DNA from 3 places in the Lactiplantibacillus sp. 3062 genome. Region 2 is predicted to be linked to each of the others. Evidence: predicted binding sites of a transcription regulator. Region 2 holds the regulator's gene; each other region holds the start of a gene.
The links. The regulator CtsR, encoded in region 2, represses protease genes until heat stress. The targets are predictions, from matches to a motif close to TTGGTCAAAAAAGGTCAAANA.
Positions count from the first base shown of each region.

Region 1: the regulator CtsR is predicted to act here: its motif matches at 1,662-1,682, upstream of clpP (ATP-dependent Clp endopeptidase proteolytic subunit ClpP).
Region 3: the regulator CtsR is predicted to act here: its motif matches at 1,739-1,759, upstream of ACWQAU_RS14970 (ATP-dependent Clp protease ATP-binding subunit).

Region 1 covers NZ_JBVAYE010000003.1:205,245-208,524, reverse strand. Annotated here, with positions in the region: gene ACWQAU_RS06985 (2-hydroxyacid dehydrogenase family protein) at 1-844, opposite strand, end outside; gene clpP (ATP-dependent Clp endopeptidase proteolytic subunit ClpP) at 1,003-1,593, opposite strand; tRNA gene ACWQAU_RS06975 (tRNA-Arg) at 2,413-2,484, opposite strand; gene rpoN (RNA polymerase factor sigma-54) at 2,567-3,280, shown strand, end outside.
Region 2 covers NZ_JBVAYE010000008.1:566-3,845, forward strand. Annotated here, with positions in the region: tRNA gene ACWQAU_RS10815 (tRNA-Gly) at 1-65, shown strand, start outside; tRNA gene ACWQAU_RS10820 (tRNA-Leu) at 74-159, shown strand; tRNA gene ACWQAU_RS10825 (tRNA-Arg) at 170-243, shown strand; tRNA gene ACWQAU_RS10830 (tRNA-Pro) at 251-324, shown strand; tRNA gene ACWQAU_RS10835 (tRNA-Pro) at 375-448, shown strand; gene ACWQAU_RS10840 (CtsR family transcriptional regulator) at 939-1,406, shown strand; gene ACWQAU_RS10845 (ATP-dependent Clp protease ATP-binding subunit) at 1,425-3,280, shown strand, end outside.
Region 3 covers NZ_JBVAYE010000019.1:11,058-14,337, reverse strand. Annotated here, with positions in the region: gene ACWQAU_RS14970 (ATP-dependent Clp protease ATP-binding subunit) at 1-1,666, opposite strand, end outside; gene ACWQAU_RS14965 (hypothetical protein) at 2,149-2,346, shown strand; gene ACWQAU_RS14960 (phosphocarrier protein HPr) at 2,496-2,762, shown strand; gene ptsP (phosphoenolpyruvate--protein phosphotransferase) at 2,762-3,280, shown strand, end outside.

The DNA of each region.
Region 1 (3,280 bases), on a different contig from region 2:
AAATGACGTTGTTCATCGTGGCCAAACCAGGTGTGACTTGCGGTTCATGTTCGTAGACGTCGAGTGCAGCGCCAGCAATTTGATGTTGTTGCAGCGCCGTCACAAGTGCTTGCTCGTCGACAATTGGCCCCCGTGCGGCGTTGATGAGGAGCGCCGTGGACTTCATTTTGCTAAAAGCAGCATTATCGATTAGATGCGTTGTTCGTGTGGTAAGCGGCAGATGTAAAGTGACGATGTCGGCACGCTGTAAAAGTTCATCCTGGGAGACAAAGGTTGCGCCAAGTTGCGTTTCACGGCTAATCGGTAGGCGGTGGTGTTGGCTGTATAAGATGGGCATGTCAAAGGCGTGTAATCGTTTGGCAACAGCTTGACCAATTTGGCCAAGGCCTAAGATGCCGAGTGTCTTGCCTTGTAAGTTGTGGCCGAGAAAGAACAGTGGCGCCCAACCGTTAAAGCCGCTAGTTCGCATTAAGTGATCGCCTTCCACGATACGATGCGCTAGGCTGATAATCAAACCGACCGTTGATTCAGCGGTTGCGACCGCCGAAACGTTTGGCGTGTTCGTGACTGGAATCTGGCGCTTAGCTGCTGCCGCGATATCGATGTTATTAGTGCCAGCACCAAAATTAGCAATCAGTTTAAGGTGTGGGGCGTGGTCTAAGACATCTTGATCTACTTGAGTTGAGAGTGGGGTAATCAAAAAGTCGGCATCAGCGACTCGACGGATGAGTTCCGCGTGACTGATCAGGTTATCGCCGGTATAAGTATCAATGACTAACTGACTTTGTAAAAGTAACGTATTAGCTTGGGCTGGAAGCTGACCAGCAATAAAGACTTTTGTCATTATAGAGACTCCTTTTTACTTTTAAGTTCAAGGACAAGTAATATTGTCCGGGTAGTAATCCCTGCTTATGTGCAGTATGGGCTATTGCAAAACGAATGACAAGAAAACGAGCAAAAAAACTGGGCCAACGTCTAGTTAGCCCAGTCAAAGATATTAGCTTATTTTAATTTGTTGTTTTCCATAATATCATCGATCAAACCGTAGTCTTTAGCCTCTTGTGCGCTTAAGTAGTTATCACGTTCAGTATCATGGTTCAACTTTTCAACGGATTGTCCCGAGTTGTCAGCTAAAATCTGGTTGATCTTTTTACGAGTCTTCAAGATTTCTTCCGCAACAATTTCAATTTCCGTTTGTTGACCTTGAGCACCACCAGATGGTTGGTGAATCAAGATTTCAGAGTTAGGTAAAGCAAAACGCTTGCCCTTAGTACCAGATGAAGCTAAGACGCTGGCCATGGAAGCAGCCATCCCCATAACGATGGTTTGAACATCAGATTTGATGAAGTTCATCGTATCGTAGATTGCTAAGCCGGCAGTAACGACACCACCTGGTGAGTTGATATAGAGATAGATGTCCTTACCTGAATCTTGGGCATCCAAGAAGAGTAGTTGGGCAATAATGGCGTTTGCCATGTTATCTTCAATGGGACCGGATAACATAATGATACGGTCCTTTAATAGTCGTGAATAGATGTCATAAGCACGTTCGCCACGTGATGACTGTTCAATAACTGTAGGAACTGGATACATGATTTGTTAGCCTCCTAAGGTTGCATTATTTGATTAGCTGATTGCTAATATAAATGTAGTTTACCGCTAAGGTCAGTGAAGGTCAAAAGAAAAACCTCAAAAACAGAATTCCGTTTATGCAGTTAACGTGGTATACTTAGGTTTCTATCATAATACGGCTTGAGATTGGGTGAACCCAATCTCTTTTTTTTCGACGATTTTAGTTAGTAGGCCTTGGATTAAGTGTTGCGTCTACCTTGGCTTGAAAACGATGTTCTCTTATAATAATGATTCAAGATTAAGCAGTAATGAACTTGCATATTCAGCACTAATGTGGTGATTTAAAAGTAGTCGACCCGCATAATTTTATTATCGCGATAGTAGGTGAATCAATTTACTGATAGTGACCCACAACGATGAGTCTAATAGAAGTTGGAAATTCGCACGTGAGCCGACATATTAAACGACTTGACCTTGTTGCTGGACTCAAGTTGCTCGCAACGAATTAATCAGTATCGGATGCATGAATGAAATTTACCATGATTAAAACGATTCTATAATATAATAACAATTGTAGTAATTATTATTTGAATAGTGTAAGTTTAGCTGTTATTAAATCTACTAAACGACTACACTGGTATATGGTTTACTTGAACTGATTACTTTTTGATTATTTTTACTTGGACGAGCGGGTATAGGTACTATTACTGACCCCGAAAGGATATTACTTGTTGTTTGGTTTAAATTAAGTTACTATATGGAGATGTGACTGGTATAGTCCAGTAGTTGTCACTTAAATAAATGCACAAAAAAAGCTGAGAATCATTTCTCAGCTACTGATGCGCCCGGAGGGAATCGAACCCCCATCTCAAGAACCGGAATCTTACGTGCTATCCATTACACCACGGGCGCCTAAACAACATATTATATTCTAGCGAATAATGGATAAAAACACAAGGGTTTTACATAAAAATTTATTCAGGGAGGTATTTTTATGGCACTGGGACCAGGATTTCGCCAGCAACAGCGGCAATCACAGAAGTTAGCGATGACCCAGCGACTACAACAATCCATTCAGATGTTGCAGTTTAATGTGGAAGAACTAAGAGATTTTCTAACGCAAAAAGCATTAGAAAACCCATTGATCGATGTGGATACAAATTGGAATAATAATCACGCCAGTTTGAACGCAGCCAAAAATGTAACCACTAAGGCGGATTTCATTGAGCGTGTGTCGACCTCTAATCAGCATTCGTTATTTGAATACTTGTTGGATCAGATTCACCTAACGATGCGTGATACCCATTTGCGTCAGATTGTCCTTTATTTAATTGAGTACGTTGACGTGAATGGTTATTTGCGGATTGATGAGAGGCAGGTTCGGCAAGAAACTAAGGCAACGCCAATTGAGTTGTTGGATGCAATTACCTTATTACAACAACTTGATCCGCCGGGTGTTGGGGCCCGGAGCTTGCAAGAAGCGCTGATGTTGCAGACAGAAAATGATGACCATGCACCGAACTTAGCCTATATTGTCTTAGAAGAAAGTTTTGACGAGCTGGTTAATCGACAATGGGACTTGTTGGCTAAGAAGTATCAGGTGACGCTTGCGGACATTTCAAGTATTTATGATTATGTGCGAACACTAACACCCGTACCCGGTGCGGCAATCGGGCAGGAGACGACCGGGTACATCTTTCCCGATTTA
Region 2 (3,280 bases):
TAGTTCAGTGGTAGAACATCACCTTGCCATGGTGGGGGTCGCGGGTTCGAATCCCGTCTTCCGCTTTTAATTTGCCGGGGTGGCGGAATTGGCAGACGCACAGGACTTAAAATCCTGCGGTTAGTGATAACCGTACCGGTTCGATCCCGGTCCTCGGCATTTTAAATAAGCACCCATAGCGCAATTGGATAGAGTGTCTGACTACGAATCAGAAGGTTGTAGGTTCGACTCCTACTGGGTGCATTAGTATCGGGAAATAGCTCAGCTTGGTAGAGCACCTGGTTTGGGACCAGGGGGTCGCAGGTTCGAATCCTGTTTTCCCGATCGTTTAACACAGTCTTAGTTAAGTGCTAAGGCTTTTTATTTAATTTTCTCGGGAAGTAGCTCAGCTTGGTAGAGCACTACGTTCGGGACGTAGGGGTCGCAGGTTCAAATCCTGTTTTCCCGATTACGGTTAAACCAACTAATCCAGTCATTTGGCTGGATTTTTTTTATGACCTTTTTTGTAAGCATGGGTGTTTCAACGGTCAGGGGACACTTTTGCGACGTTACTCACTAAGTCAGCCATGTGAAGAATACGGTGGTTGTGACTCATAATCCCGACAAGGCAACAGCCACTGTTAGTCATGAGCTCGGAGAAATTAGTCTCGGAACTGCTGTTCATCGTTGTGATACAAGTGCCCATCGCCTGCAATGAGGAGTGACTCAACTTGACATATTCTAAATAGGTAGTTCAATGAATATGGAGACCTAATAATTTAATCATTATGAGGTTCTAAACGGTTGAATCAATTGAAAGCAAACGTTTGGCGTGCTATGCTGTAACAACCGTTAAGCACATGCTAGTCCGCGGTTTGGGTGAAATTCTTTGCTTTTTTCCATTATCCTCGTATAATAATAGTCAATATTAGTCAAAGATAATGAAAAGGGTGAAGCACATGCAAAGTCAAAATATCTCGGATATTATTGAAAAGTATTTAAAAAGTATTTTGGCGGACTCGGAGCATGTTGAAATTCGACGGTCAGAAATTGCCGACCTTTTCAACGTGGTACCCTCACAGATTAATTATGTGATTAAGACCCGGTTTACGATCCAAAATGGTTACTTAGTTGAAAGTAAACGTGGCGGTGGTGGTTATATTCGCATTGAGAAGGTTAATTTGGTCGATGATGCTGATGTGTTGGACGCCCTCATACAGGTGATCGGCGATTCAATCACACAACGAGATGCTTATGCGGTCGTCCAAAGTTTATACGAGGACGACGTCTTAAATCGTCGAGAAGCGCAATTGATTTTAGTGGCGATTGACCACGAGACGTTAGGATTAACGGACCGGGACTTAGAAAACAGTCTGCGGGCCCGGATAATTATCGGAATCTTGAACCACTTGCGTTACGAAAGCTAAAGAAAGCGAGGAATCGCAATGGATAACTTATTTACACCTAGTGCCAAAAGTGTGCTGGTACTGGCACAGGAACAGGCCAAATATTTCAAGCATCAGGCAGTTGGTACGGAGCATTTGCTATTAGCATTGGCCATCGAAAAGAATGGAATTGCTAATAAGGTGCTACAACAATATGCCGTTAGTGAAGATGACATTCGTGAAGAAATCGAACGGTTCACTGGCTATGGGACGTTGAGCAATGTTGGCAAGGATACTTACTTGCCATATTCACCAAAGGCCAAAGAAATTTTGTCCGTTGCCGGTGATGAAGCAAAACGGCTCGGTGCCAACAAGATTGGAACGGAACATTTGTTGTTAGCGATGCTCTCTGATGAAAGTATCCTTTCCTCGCGAATTTTAATGAATTTAAACTTAGATCTAGGTCAGACGCGTAAAGTCGTTCTTCGCAAGCTAGGTGTCAGTGACGCCATGAGTAAGCGCAAGGGTAACGCGGCTAATCGCGGTGGCAAGAAGACTGAAGGAACGCCAACCTTGGATTCTCTGGCGCGCGATTTGACCCAATTAGCTAGTGAACAAGAAATGGACCCGGTAGTAGGTCGTTCCAAGGAAGTCAAACGGGTCATTCAGATCCTGTCACGGCGGACGAAGAATAATCCGGTCTTGATTGGTGAACCTGGGGTTGGGAAGACTGCAATCGCCGAAGGTCTAGCCCAAAAGATTGTGGCCGGTGATGTGCCAACTGATATGGCAGATAAGCGCTTGATGATGCTCGATATGGGGTCACTAGTCGCTGGGACAAAGTATCGTGGTGAATTCGAAGACCGCCTGAAAAAAGTGATTGATGAAATTTACAACGATGGCCATGTGATCTTATTTATCGATGAATTGCATACCTTGATTGGTGCCGGTGGTGCTGAAGGGGCTATTGATGCCTCTAATATTCTGAAACCCGCACTTGCACGAGGGGAACTCCAAACGATTGGGGCAACCACTTTAAATGAGTATCAAAAGTACATTGAATCTGACGCTGCGTTGGAACGGCGTTTTGCAACGGTCATGGTCAATGAACCGACCGAAGACGAAGCCGTTGAAATCTTAGATGGACTACGGCCACGCTATGAAGAACATCATCGGGTTACGATTACGGATGAAGCTGTTGATCAAGCAGTCAAGCTATCCAGCCGGTATATCAGTGATCGTTTCTTGCCTGATAAGGCCATTGACTTGATGGATGAGGCGGCAGCTAAAGTCCGCATCGATCAGATGGATCAACCAACGAAGCTATCCAAGAACCAGGACAAGTTAGCGCAACTGCGTGAGGATAAGGAAACAGCGATCGAAGCACAAGATTTTGAACAGGCCGCTGATATTCGTAAGCAGGAGATGCAACTGAAGCAACGCCTAGATCGAATCGAAGCTGACCAAGACGCCGAAGTGACTGAGGGGGCAACACCACACTATGATTTACAAGTCACAAGTGAGGATATTGCTCAGGTCGTTGCCGAATGGACCGGGGTTCCGTTAACGCAATTGCAAAAATCTGAAAGTGAACGCTTAGTTAACTTGGAAAAGATTTTGCATGAACGGGTTGTTGGGCAGCCAGAAGCCGTATCCGCAGTGGCTCGTGCTATTCGCCGTGCGCGCAGCGGGTTGAAAGATCCGAGTCGGCCAATTGGTTCCTTTATGTTCTTAGGACCAACTGGGGTTGGTAAGACGGAGCTAGCAAAAGCCTTGGCAGCAGCGATGTTCGGGTCTGAAGATAATATGATTCGGATCGACATGTCTGAATACATGGAACGCTATTCGACTAGTCGTTTGATTGGCTCGGCACCTGGTTACGTTGGTTATGACGAGGGCGGTCAGCTGACAGAGAA
Region 3 (3,280 bases), on a different contig from region 2:
CGTCTAGTAAGACTAGGCTATATGGATGACGACGAACCTGTTCAGTTAACTGACCGGCTTCTTCATAGCCGACATAGCCAGGCGGTGAACCGATCAACTTAGCCACTGAATGTGGTTCCATGTATTCACTCATGTCAAACCGAATCATGGCATCTTGAGAACCAAACAGTTCCTTAGCAAGTTGTTTAGCCAATTCAGTTTTACCAACCCCGGTTGGGCCGACAAACATGAAGGAACCAATTGGCCGGCCAGTTCCGTTCAGACCGATTCGATTACGCCGGATGGCCCGGGCAACTGCTTCAACCGCTTGGTCTTGACCAATAACCGTACTCTTAAGGTCGGGTGCTAAGGTCTTCATTTGAGCCTGTTCCTTAGCCTGCAAGTCACCAACTGGAATACTTGTCTTTTCTTCGACAATTTGTTCCATGTCCTTGACTGTTACAGTGGCAGTATCGTTATTAGGCTGGTCTGAACTTTCATCGGGCTTAGCTTTTTCTAACTTAGCAACTTGATCGCGATAGTAGGCGGCTTTTTCGTAGTCTTCCTTCTTCAAGGCGTCCTGTTTCTGCTTTTCCGCCTCGTCGATCTTTTCTTGAATCGTCTTTGGATCGACCGTCTTCAACGTCAAGTTCTTACGTGAACCAGCTTCATCGAGTAAATCGATGGCCTTATCAGGTAAGAAACGATCTTGAATGTAACGATTTGACAACTTGACGGCTGCCACAATGGCATCTTGATCGTATTTAACGTGATGATAGTCTTCGTACTTCTTCTGAATGCCTTCGAGAATCTTGATAGATTCTTCCACGCTCGGTTCGTTGACCGTGACCGGTTGGAACCGGCGAGCGAGGGCGGCATCCTTTTCGATGTCACGGTATTCGTTTAATGTCGTGGCCCCAACTAATTGGAAATCACCACGGGCAAGGGCGGGTTTCAGGACGTTCCCAGCATCCATACCACCTTCAGCATTACCGGCACCCATGATTTCATGGATTTCGTCAATGAAGAGGATGATATTCGGATTGCTTTGAACTTCCTTCATTAATTGTTGCATTCGTTGTTCAAATTGACCTCGAATACCGGTACCTTGAACAAGGGAAGCCACGTCCAAACGAATAATTTCTTTATCTAACAGTTTTTGTGGAACTTGACCAGAAACGATTTTCTGTGCTAGTCCTTCCACGACCGCCGTTTTACCAACCCCAGCTTCACCAATTAAAACGGGGTTATTCTTGGTCCGGCGATTCAAAATCTCGATAACCCGATTAATTTCGGTATCGCGACCAATCACTGGATCGATTTTGCCCTGTTTAGCTTGCGCTGTTAAGTTGAAGCCGTATTGGCCAAGGAGGCCACCGCCGTTGTTATTGCCACGACGATTGCCGCCATTAGGACCAGCTGGCTGGGTCGGTGGGGTCTGTTGTTGCCGGTAAGCGTTATTAGGATCAACGCCACCCTGCATTGCACGGAAAATGTCGTCAAGACCACCAAAACCGAATGGATCTTGTGCCATATCAGCACCTCCAACTCCGTTATTTGGTTGCTGTTCCTGATTCTTTAGCAGTTGATAGCAATTTTGACAAAGGTTGATTTGTCGCCGCTGACCGTTGACGCTCGTATATAAATGGATCGTCGCTTCGTTCTTATGGCAATTGTCACAAAGCATTATGCTGTCACACACCTTTCGCATCAGAAATATAACTAAATCGATTAGGATCATAGTTAAAGGTTCATCGGCTCTTTGACCTTTGTTGACCTTTGACTATTAGTATAGCGAATTTACGGACTGTTGCAAGTGAAAAGCCTCAGGGTCAAAACTGGACGTGCGGCCAGGATAATTCGCAATGGCTGATTGATTCAATTATTTCTGAATAGTCTGGATAGTCGCAACTCATAGCTTGTCATGTAACCGGATTCGTTGTATATTAATTATCTGGTTAGGATAAGTGATGATGTAACTGACTGTCTATATTATAGTACAAAGCGGTTTTTTTGCATGTATCGAGCCTGACCAGTTTTGATGTTTGCAGCGCATCGTTTTTCATTGGTGACCGTCAACAGCCAGTGAGCGGCGGAGAACTTTGTTCGTAAATATCAGAATAATGATGCAGTAATGTGTCAACCTAACTTTGAGGAGGCGGTAATTGTTTGGCAACGGATTATACCCAGTTAATGGAAGCGTTGCGTCATGGCGAACGCGACAGTTTTACCGTAACGCCGGATGAATTTATGGCTTTTCACGACGCCTATATGAAGTATGAGTATCGTAAACGAGTCATTGGTACGGCGGACTTAGATGGCCGCATTGTTTACCATTTCGAGAAGGATGGTAAGACAACCAATTAATAGGCCTAGCTTGAATGAAAGGGCTTGTATTTTAATTGGATAATTGCTATCATCATTATTAAGGGCTCTTGAGTATACGTGTTGGCGGCAACTCGAATTGACTCGGAACCAATTTTAAATTTATTTATCTTGAAGGAGATCGAATAGTTATGGAAAAGAAAGAATTTCACGTTATCGCAGACACTGGTATCCACGCACGTCCCGCAACTTTATTGGTACAATCAGCAAGTAAGTTCAACTCAGAAATTACGTTGCAATACCAAGACAAGTCCGTTAACTTAAAGTCCATCATGGGTGTTATGTCACTCGGTGTTGGTAAAGACGCTGACGTTACCATTTCTGCTGAAGGTGCCGACGAAGCCGACGCTATCGCAGCTTTAACTGAAACGATGAAGAAAGAAGGATTATCTGAATAATGGCTGAAAAGGTACTAAAAGGAATTGCGGCCAGTGATGGTGTTGCAATTGCTAAGGCCTATATGCTAGTTGATCCAGATTTATCATTCGAAAAGACAACAGTTTCCGATACGGATACTGAAGTTGCACGGTTACATGACGCTTTCGATGCTTCCAAGGCTGAACTAAAGGTCATTAAAGACAAAGCGGTTGAAAACTTGGGTGAAGAAGAAGCAGAAGTTTTTGAAGCTCATATCACCATTTTGTCTGACCCAGAAATGCTCGGACAAATTGAAGGTAAGATCAAGGATGATAAAGTCAATGCTGAAGAAGCTTTGAAGGAAGTTACTGATACTTTCATTTCAATGTTTGAAGCGATGACGGATAATGCATATATGCAAGAACGAGCCGGTGATATTCGCGACGTAACGAAGCGGGTCTTAAGCCACTTGTTAGGGGTAACCTTACCAAGTCCAGCTTTAATTGACTCCGAAGTAATCGTGGTTGCCCACGATTTAACACCTAGTGATACAGCTCAA